Regions from separate parts of the Pseudomonas deceptionensis genome, predicted to be linked through region 1. Evidence: predicted binding sites of a transcription regulator. Region 1 holds the regulator's gene; the other holds the start of a gene.
What was found. Region 1 encodes LexA, which represses DNA repair genes until DNA is damaged. Its sites were predicted from a motif close to CTGTNTNNNNANACAG; they were not measured.
Positions count from the first base shown of each region.

Region 2: the regulator LexA is predicted to act here: its motif matches at 2,588-2,603, upstream of recN (DNA repair protein RecN).

Region 1 covers NZ_FNUD01000002.1:2,378,542-2,382,894, reverse strand. The annotation lists gene nagZ (beta-N-acetylhexosaminidase) at 1-786, opposite strand, end outside; gene BLW11_RS10945 (TetR/AcrR family transcriptional regulator) at 968-1,675, opposite strand; gene lexA (transcriptional repressor LexA) at 1,936-2,544, shown strand; gene sulA (SOS-induced cell division inhibitor SulA) at 2,555-3,028, shown strand; gene BLW11_RS10930 (hypothetical protein) at 3,098-3,331, opposite strand; gene BLW11_RS10925 (DUF6586 family protein) at 3,451-3,972, opposite strand; gene topA (type I DNA topoisomerase) at 4,271-4,353, opposite strand, start outside.
Region 2 covers NZ_FNUD01000002.1:141,769-146,121, forward strand. The annotation lists gene dnaK (molecular chaperone DnaK) at 1-1,708, opposite strand, end outside; gene grpE (nucleotide exchange factor GrpE) at 1,809-2,375, opposite strand; gene recN (DNA repair protein RecN) at 2,628-4,310, shown strand.

The DNA.
Region 1 (4,353 bases):
TTCAATCCGACTCGCGGCATCACCCACCACATGCGCACCGGCCATGGACAGGTCATCACTGAAAATCACACCGTCAAATTGCAGTTCGCCGCGCAAGATATCCTGCAACCAGCGACGGGAAAAACCCGCGGGCTGGCTGTCAACTTGCGGGTAAATCACGTGAGCGGGCATCACGGCAGCCAGCTGTTTGCTCAGACGGGCAAATGGCACCAGGTCATGGGCACGTATCTGCTCAAGGCTGCGCTCATCAGTCGGGATGGCAACGTGAGAATCAGCTTCAGCCCACCCGTGCCCCGGAAAATGCTTACCGGTAGCAGCCATGCCTGCATCATTCATCCCGCGAATAAAGGCACCGGCCAGTGTGGCGGCACGCTCGGGGTCACCCTCGAACGAACGGCTGCCCACCACGGCACTGCGCTGGTAATCCAGATCCAGTACCGGGGCAAAGCTCAAGTCCAGCCCCACAGCCAAAACTTCCGTGGCCATGATCCAGCCACATTGCTCGGCCAGGTACTCGGCATTCGGGTTATCGGCAATGGCGCGCATGGCGGGCAGGCGTACAAAGCCCTGACGCAGGCGCTGCACCCTGCCGCCTTCCTGATCGACCGCCAGCAGCAAGTCCGGACGCAATGCACGAATCGACGCACTCAACTCACGCACCTGGCGCGGGTGCTCGATATTGCGCGCAAAAATGATCAATCCGCCCACTTCAGGCTGGCGCAGCAATTGCCGATCTTCAGCCGTCAGCCAAGTACCGGCGACGTCCACCATCAAGGAGCCTTGCAAGGCACAGTTCATGGGAAATCCTTAAGAGAAAAAGCGCTTGTTACCCGGAAAGAATGCGCGAGCACAGCGATGCACGCCGCGCACGAGAGAGGCAGCGGCGTATCGACAGACGGGAACAAGTCAGGGCTAGGCATGGCAGCTAGCTTAGCGGAACTGAGCTGCCACGCCCACCTGCAGCAGGTCAAACCTTGGCGGCAGCCGGTGCGGTTTTGGTGCGGGGGCGAAGCTGGGCACTGGCCATTGCCGGATCACTGACGCCACTTTCAGCGCGCATGCCGGCTGCAAGGAACGGCACCATCAGACGCATCACCTGCTCGATGGAGGTGTTGACGCCAAAATCGGTCTCGGCAATGGCACGCAACGCCTTGATCCCCGACATGCTGAAGGCCGCCGCGCCAAGCATGAAGTGCACGCGCCAGAACAGCTCTATAGGCGGGATCTGCGGGGCCGCTTCGTTGACCAGCAACATATAGCGACGGAACACTTTGCCGTACATGTCTTCGAGGTAACGGCGCAAGTGCCCCTGGCTCTGACTGAAAGCCAGGCCCAGCAAGCGCATGAAAATCGACAGGTCATTCCCGCTTCGGGGCTGAATCACCAGCGCCTGCTCGACCAGCATTTCCAGTAGCTCTTCCAGGCTCGGACGGTTCTCCGGCCTGGCCTGGCGGCGCTCCAGCTCACGATCAAGGTTGGCGCAAAAAGGCCCCAGAAAACGTGAAAAAACCGCCTGAATCAGCGCTTTCTTAGAACCGAAATGGTAATTGACCGCCGCCAGGTTAACCCCGGCTTTACTGGTAATCAGCCGTAATGAGGTTTCGGCAAACCCTTTTTCCGCGAACAGCTGCTCAGCAGCATCAAGGATACGTTCAACGGTTTCCGACTGGGCCATGACTACTCCGCCTGACAAGCATTTAAACACCTGTTTGAAACATACGTTTCAGATTGTAAAAAGTCAAGATGACGTATTCGTTTTACGACCGTGTGGTTTCGCATTTAACCACAGCCCCGGCCGGCAACACCCCACCTGATAAAGTACGGGCCGCGCAGCTTATTGACGACCGTCCAGCGGACTGCCGGAAATGGGTGATTGCCAATAAGCCTTCACTGTATATAATCCCAGTCACTGTATAAAAAGACAGAGCGATCAACATGCTAAAACTGACGCCACGCCAAGCAGAGATCCTGGCCTTCATCAAGCGATGCCTGGAAGACAACGGATACCCGCCCACCCGTGCCGAGATCGCACAGGAGCTGGGCTTCAAGTCCCCCAACGCAGCCGAAGAACACCTCAAGGCCCTTGCCCGCAAGGGTGCCATCGAGATGACCCCAGGGGCGTCGCGCGGCATTCGCATCCCCGGCTTCGAGGCCAAGTCCGACGAGTCCACGCTTCCCATCATCGGCCGCGTCGCTGCAGGTGCCCCGATCCTGGCGCAGGAGCATGTCGAAGAGTCGTGCAACATCAACCCGACCTTCTTCCATCCGCGAGCCGATTACCTGCTGCGGGTACAGGGCATGAGCATGAAAGACGTCGGCATCTTCGATGGCGACCTGCTTGCTGTTCATACCTGTCGCGAAGCCCGAAACGGCCAGATCGTGGTGGCCCGTATCGACGACGAAGTGACGGTAAAACGCTTCAAGCGTGAAGGCAACAAGGTCTGGCTAATCGCCGAGAACCCTGACTTCGCCCCGATTGAAGTCAATCTCAAGGATCAGGAACTGGTCATTGAAGGCTTGAGCGTTGGCGTTATTCGCCGTTAAAGGAGGCGTCATGCAGTTCCCACACACACCGCTGCCAGCACAACTCACCCTGTTCGAAGCGTTCATGGCGCAACCCATGACCCCGGCGATCAAAGACGTGCTCGAATCACCCTGGAGCGCCGACCCTGAAGTCTTCAGTGAACTGTCGCTGCGCGGTGCTGCCGGAAACTGCCTTAACCTGCTTGCCCCGATGCTGCGCGAACTGAGCGAGCAACAAAATGCCCGCTGGCTCACACTGATCGCACCGCCTGCGAGCTTGACCCAAAGCTGGTTACGCGACGCCGGCCTGAACCGCGAGCGTATTCTGCTGCTACAGCCCAACGGCAATAAAAGCGCCTTGCAACTCACCTGCGAAGCGTTGCGTCTGGGGCGCAGCCACACTGTGGTGAGCTGGATCAACCCGCTGAACAGCGCTGCGCGCCAACAGTTGATCAGCGCAGCACGCACCGGGCACGGTCAAAGCTTGAATATTCGTTTGGGCTAAACAACTGATGCCGCCACAGGGCCAGTGCAGAACGCACTAGCCTGGCTGTGGCTCGCGTGTCAGGGCCGCTTAATGAAGAACGTGCGGCCCATCGTCTTTTTCGAGCTCGCCTTCGGCCAGTCGACCCGCCATCTGCACACCAACGCTGAGCATGGCTTTTGCCACCTCTACGTGCTGACCCTGAAGAAACGCCTTGGCATCTTCAGAAAAGTTCAGCGTCACCAAAGACCCTTCGTCCTCAGCACGGCGCAACTCGATGCGGCCGTCTGGCAACTCGACAATTTCTAGAAAGGACGTTGGCATATAAATTTGTTCTCCACGAAAGCGCGGGAGTATATCAGCCATCCCGTGGAAAATTCCCGGGATCTGTAGCGCTTTCGCTGACAGACTGATGAATGACTGTACCGTTTCGGTTTAGACCCTTAGCACTCATTGAGTCCATCACGGAACCGAATGGCCAGGCCTTTGAGGTTCTGACGCCACTCTTCCAGTGTTTCGCGGCTCAACTCCAGGGGCTCCTCGTCTTCGAGGTTGATCGCAACGATCAATGGCTGGAACACATCCGCCTTGACCTTCTTTGGCGCCTGTAGCGGTTGATACAGCCCGGCATGGGTCGCGACCAACTGTGCCAGCCAGGTCTGCGGTGCCTGCGCCAGCTCAACCAGCTCTGCCAGTTCAGGGATTGCCTTCTCCTCCAGCACTTGCCGGGTAAGCAGCAACTCGACCCGAGGTGCATTGGCCTGGGGCAGGCGATAAAAGCCGGCTATCTCATGGCACAACCCAAGCAACGCGCCATAAAGATGAAACACCGCCGATTCACGTTCGGCCTGAACCAGCGCCTGAGCATTCATGGCCCGACCCTCGCTCGCCTTGTTCATGGCCTCAAGGGCCAGGCCCGCGAAATAGATTTTCTGATTAGTGCGGGTATAGAGTTCGTGAGCCATGCGGGCGCTCCACAGCAAATGAGTGATGGCAATTTGTGCAGTCTCAGGGATCAGGCCGCTCTCCTGCAATCCCTTTGTAGCCGCTGAGGAGCGCAGCGAGACTGCGTCCGAGTATGAAATCCTCGCGAAATCGGAAATCACAGTGCACCTGAAAGTCCCCGCTGAACGGTTTGGCGACTGCTGCGCAGCCGATCGCAGCCTCGCTGCGCTCCTCAGCGGCTACCAACAACCACGAAAACAAAAAAACCGCGCAAGGCATGCAGCCCTTGCGCGGTTTTTGTTAAGCGGTCAGCTTAAATCAAGCGTCTTTTTCTTTACGCTTGTCTTCAACCTTCCAGCTCTTGCCGTCGAAGAACGCACGCCAGCCCGTTGGCTTGCCCT
Region 2 (4,353 bases), 2.2 Mb from region 1:
CTACAGCAGCTTCGATTGCAGCTTTCTCTTCCTCGGTTACTTTGTCGCCAGCATCGACGATCATTTTGCGAGTCGAGTGAACCAGTGCGTCGCCCTGGTTACGTGCAGCTGCCAGTTCTTCGAACTTGCGGTCTTCTTCGGCGTTGATTTCAGCGTCACGTACCATCTGAGCAATTTCTTCCTCGGACAGACCCGAGTTAGCCTTGATCACGATGGACTGAGACTTGCCAGTCGCCTTGTCTTTTGCACTTACGTGCAGGATGCCGTTGGCATCGATGTCGAAGGTCACTTCGATCTGAGGCACGCCACGTGGAGCTGGTGGAATGTCAGCCAGGTCGAACTTGCCCAACGACTTGTTCTGAGCGGCTTGCTTGCGCTCGCCTTGCAGCACGTGAATGGTCACTGCGCCCTGGTTATCGTCAGCCGTCGAGAACACTTGCGATTTCTTGGTAGGAATCGTGGTGTTTTTCTCGATCAGGGCAGTCATTACGCCACCCATGGTTTCGATACCCAAAGTCAGCGGGCTCACGTCCAGCAACAGAACGTCTTTAACATCACCGGCCAATACCGCGCCCTGGATAGCAGCACCCATTGCAACAGCTTCGTCCGGGTTCACGTCTTTACGTGCTTCCTTGCCGAAGAACTCGGTTACCAGCTTCTGTACCAGCGGCATGCGAGTCTGACCACCGACCAGGATCACGTCGTTGATCGCGCCAACGTCGATACCGGCATCTTTCAGCGCGATACGGCATGGCTCGATGGTGCGTTGAACCAGGTCTTCAACCAGCGATTCCAGCTTGGCGCGGGAAATCTTCACGTTCAAGTGCTTAGGACCGGTTGCATCTGCAGTGATGTACGGCAGATTCACGTCAGTCGACTGGCTCGACGACAGTTCGATCTTGGCTTTTTCAGCAGCTTCTTTCAGACGCTGCATTGCCAGCGGGTCACCTTTGAGGTTCATGCCGCTTTCTTTCTTGAACTCGTCAACCAGGTAGTCGATCAGACGGATGTCAAAGTCTTCACCACCCAGGAACGTGTCGCCGTTGGTTGCCAGCACTTCAAACTGGTGCTCGCCATCCACTTCGGCAATTTCAATTACCGACACGTCGAAAGTACCGCCACCCAAGTCATAAACGATGACAGTGTGGTCGCCTTTCGCCTTGTCCATACCGTAAGCCAGAGCAGCTGCGGTTGGTTCGTTGATGATGCGCTTAACGTCCAGGCCCGCAATACGGCCGGCGTCTTTGGTCGCCTGACGCTGGCTGTCGTTGAAGTAGGCCGGAACGGTAATTACCGCTTCAGTCACTGGCTCGCCGAGGTAGTCTTCGGCGGTTTTCTTCATTTTCTTCAGAATTTCAGCCGAGATCTGTGGCGGAGCCATTTTCTGGCCGTTCACTTCAACCCAAGCGTCGCCGTTATCAGCCTTGGCGATCTTGTACGGAACCATCTGAATGTCTTTCTGCACAACTTCTTCGTCAAAACGACGACCGATCAGACGCTTCACCGCGTACAAGGTGTTATGCGGATTGGTCACTGCCTGACGCTTGGCCGACTGGCCAACAAGAATTTCGCCATCATTGGCGTACGCAACGATCGACGGCGTAGTACGCGCGCCTTCTGCGTTTTCGATAACTTTAGCTTTACCGTTTTCAAGAACCGAAACACACGAGTTGGTGGTCCCGAGGTCAATACCGATAATTCTGCCCATGTTTACTCTCCCTAAATTTGAATTTTGTTGCCGCAGCAGTAATGACCAACTGCGGCACTGCTTAACGCTTGACTTCTAAATGGGGGCCTTGCGGCCGATTTCAAGCCTGTTCGTCAATCGATGGCGAAACCGGCGCTGGCGCCTTGCTAACTACGACCATAGCCGGGCGCAGCAAGCGACCATTGAGCTGATAACCTTTTTGAAACACCTTGAGCACACTGTTCGGCTCGAGGTCAGCGCTCTCCTGCATTGCCATCGCTTGATGATGCTCGGCATTGAAGGGTTCGCCATGTGGATCGATCGCTTCCAGCTGATAACGCTTCAGGGTGTCCTGGAACATTTTCAGGGTCAGTTCAATCCCTTCACGCATTGGGCGAATGTTTTCATCGTCCGGGCTGGAAAGCTCAAGACCGCGCTCCAGGCTGTCGATCACAGGCAACAGGTCGCCAGCGAACTTTTCCAACGCAAACTTGTGCGCCTTCTCGACATCCTGTTCGGCACGACGGCGAACATTCTGCAGATCGGCAGCTACGCGCAGAGCCTGATCGTTAGCGGCTGCCAGCTGCTCTTCAAGCACCTGCACTCGGGCTGCCAGATCCTCACCTGCGATATCGGCGGCCTGATTAGCTTCCTGGTTCTGCGTATCCATAGTCTGTTCGTCTGCCATAGATTTCTCCTTTCAAACATCGTCCGCGAGCTCGACTCGCGCTTCTGCCAAGGTATATGGGGTCGCAATTCTCAGGTTCAAGAGCCAAAAAACCAGAAAAGGCATGTTTGAACCTCAACGCCCTTGCTGCAAAAAAACCAAAACGAGCTAAAAAACATAAAAAAACAAGCAAATCGAACTAAGCACAACCATTGTCAGCACGAAACAAAACACTGTATAAATAACCAGACATTACGTTTTGGAGCGGCTCCCATGCTGGTGCACCTGTCCGTACATAACTACGCCATCGTTGAACATCTCGATCTTGAACTCGATCGCGGGATGAGCGTAATCACTGGCGAAACCGGCGCCGGCAAATCGATCATGCTCGATGCGCTGGGCCTGACCCTCGGCGATCGTGCCGACAGCGGTGTAGTACGCCCCGGAGCCGACAAGGCTGACATCCTGGCCACCTTCGACCTGCAACACATTCCCGAAGCCCGTGCCTGGCTGGCCGAGCGCGACCTGGAAGGCGACGGCCCGTGCATCTTGCGCCGGGTCATCACCGCCGAAGGGCGCTCGCGCAGCTACATCAACGGCACACCCTGCCCTCAAGGTGACTTGAAAGCCCTAGGCGAGCTGCTGATTGATATCCACAGCCAGCACGAACACCAGTCACTGCTAAAGCCCGACACCCACCGCCGCCTGCTCGACGAATTTGCCGGCGCCACGGATCTGGCCCGTCAGGTTCAGCTCGCTGCACAACGCTGGCGCCAGACCCGACAAGAGCTCGAGCACCTGTCCAACTCCGGCGATGAGCAACGCGCACGCCATCAGTTGCTGAGCTACCAGCTCGAAGAGCTTGAAACCCTTTCCCTGGGTGAAAACGAACTGGAGGAGCTGGAGCAGGAACACAAAAACCTGACCAACGCCGAAACCCTGCTGACCATCTGCCGTCAGGTAGTCGAGCAGTGTAGCGAAAGCGACTCCGGCAACGTGCTCAATGCGCTGACAGCCAGCCTGAACCGCCTGTCGAGCATCAACAGCCATTCGGGTTCACTGGGTGAAGCAACCGACCTGCTGGCCAGCGCACAGATCCAGGTTGAAGAAGCCGTGGGCGAACTCAACCGCTTCATCGATCACTTTGATGCTGACCCGAGCCGCCTGCAGTACCTCGAAGAGCGACTCGACACCATCTATACACTGGCGCGCAAACACAGGGTGCAACCCACCGAAGTGGCGGCATTGCAGCAAAAACTGCTGGATGAACTCGAAACCCTTAACGCCAACGATGAAAACATCGAACGCCTGGCCAATGAGCTGACGTCCTATTCCCGCCACTATCATGAGTGCGCACGCGAACTCAGCAACCTGCGCAGCCTGGCCGCAACACGCCTGAGCAGTGCAGTAGAAGAAGAAATCCAGCGTCTTGGCATGCCCGGTGGCCGCTTCCTGATCGAGCTGCGCTCACAGAGCAGCAATGACCCTACGCCTCACGGCCTGGAGCAAGTCGAACTGCTCGTAAGCGCCAACCCCGGCCAGCCACTAAAGGCCCTGGCCAAGGTCGCCTCTGGCGGTGAACTGTCGCGTATCAGCCTGGCCATTCAGGTCATCACCGCACAAACCTCTCGCGTACCCACTCTGGTATTCGACGAAGTGGATGTGGGCATTGGCGGCCCGACTGCCGAAATCGTGGGGCAACTGCTGCGCCGCCTCGGCGAACGAGGCCAGGTGTTGACCGTCACCCACTTGCCGCAAGTGGCTGCGCAATGCCATCAACACCTCTTCGTGCACAAGGTCCGCGAGAGCGAAACCACGCGAACCGCCGTGTCAAAACTGAGCAAAAAAGAACGTGTAGAAGAGGTCGCCCGCATGCTCGGAGGCATCGATCTGACGAAAGAATCATTGGCTCACGCCAAAAAAATGGTCGTCACTGCAAAAAATCTGGCAGCTTAACGACGAACGGTCATTAAAAAGCCGATATCAGAAAGCACGAAGG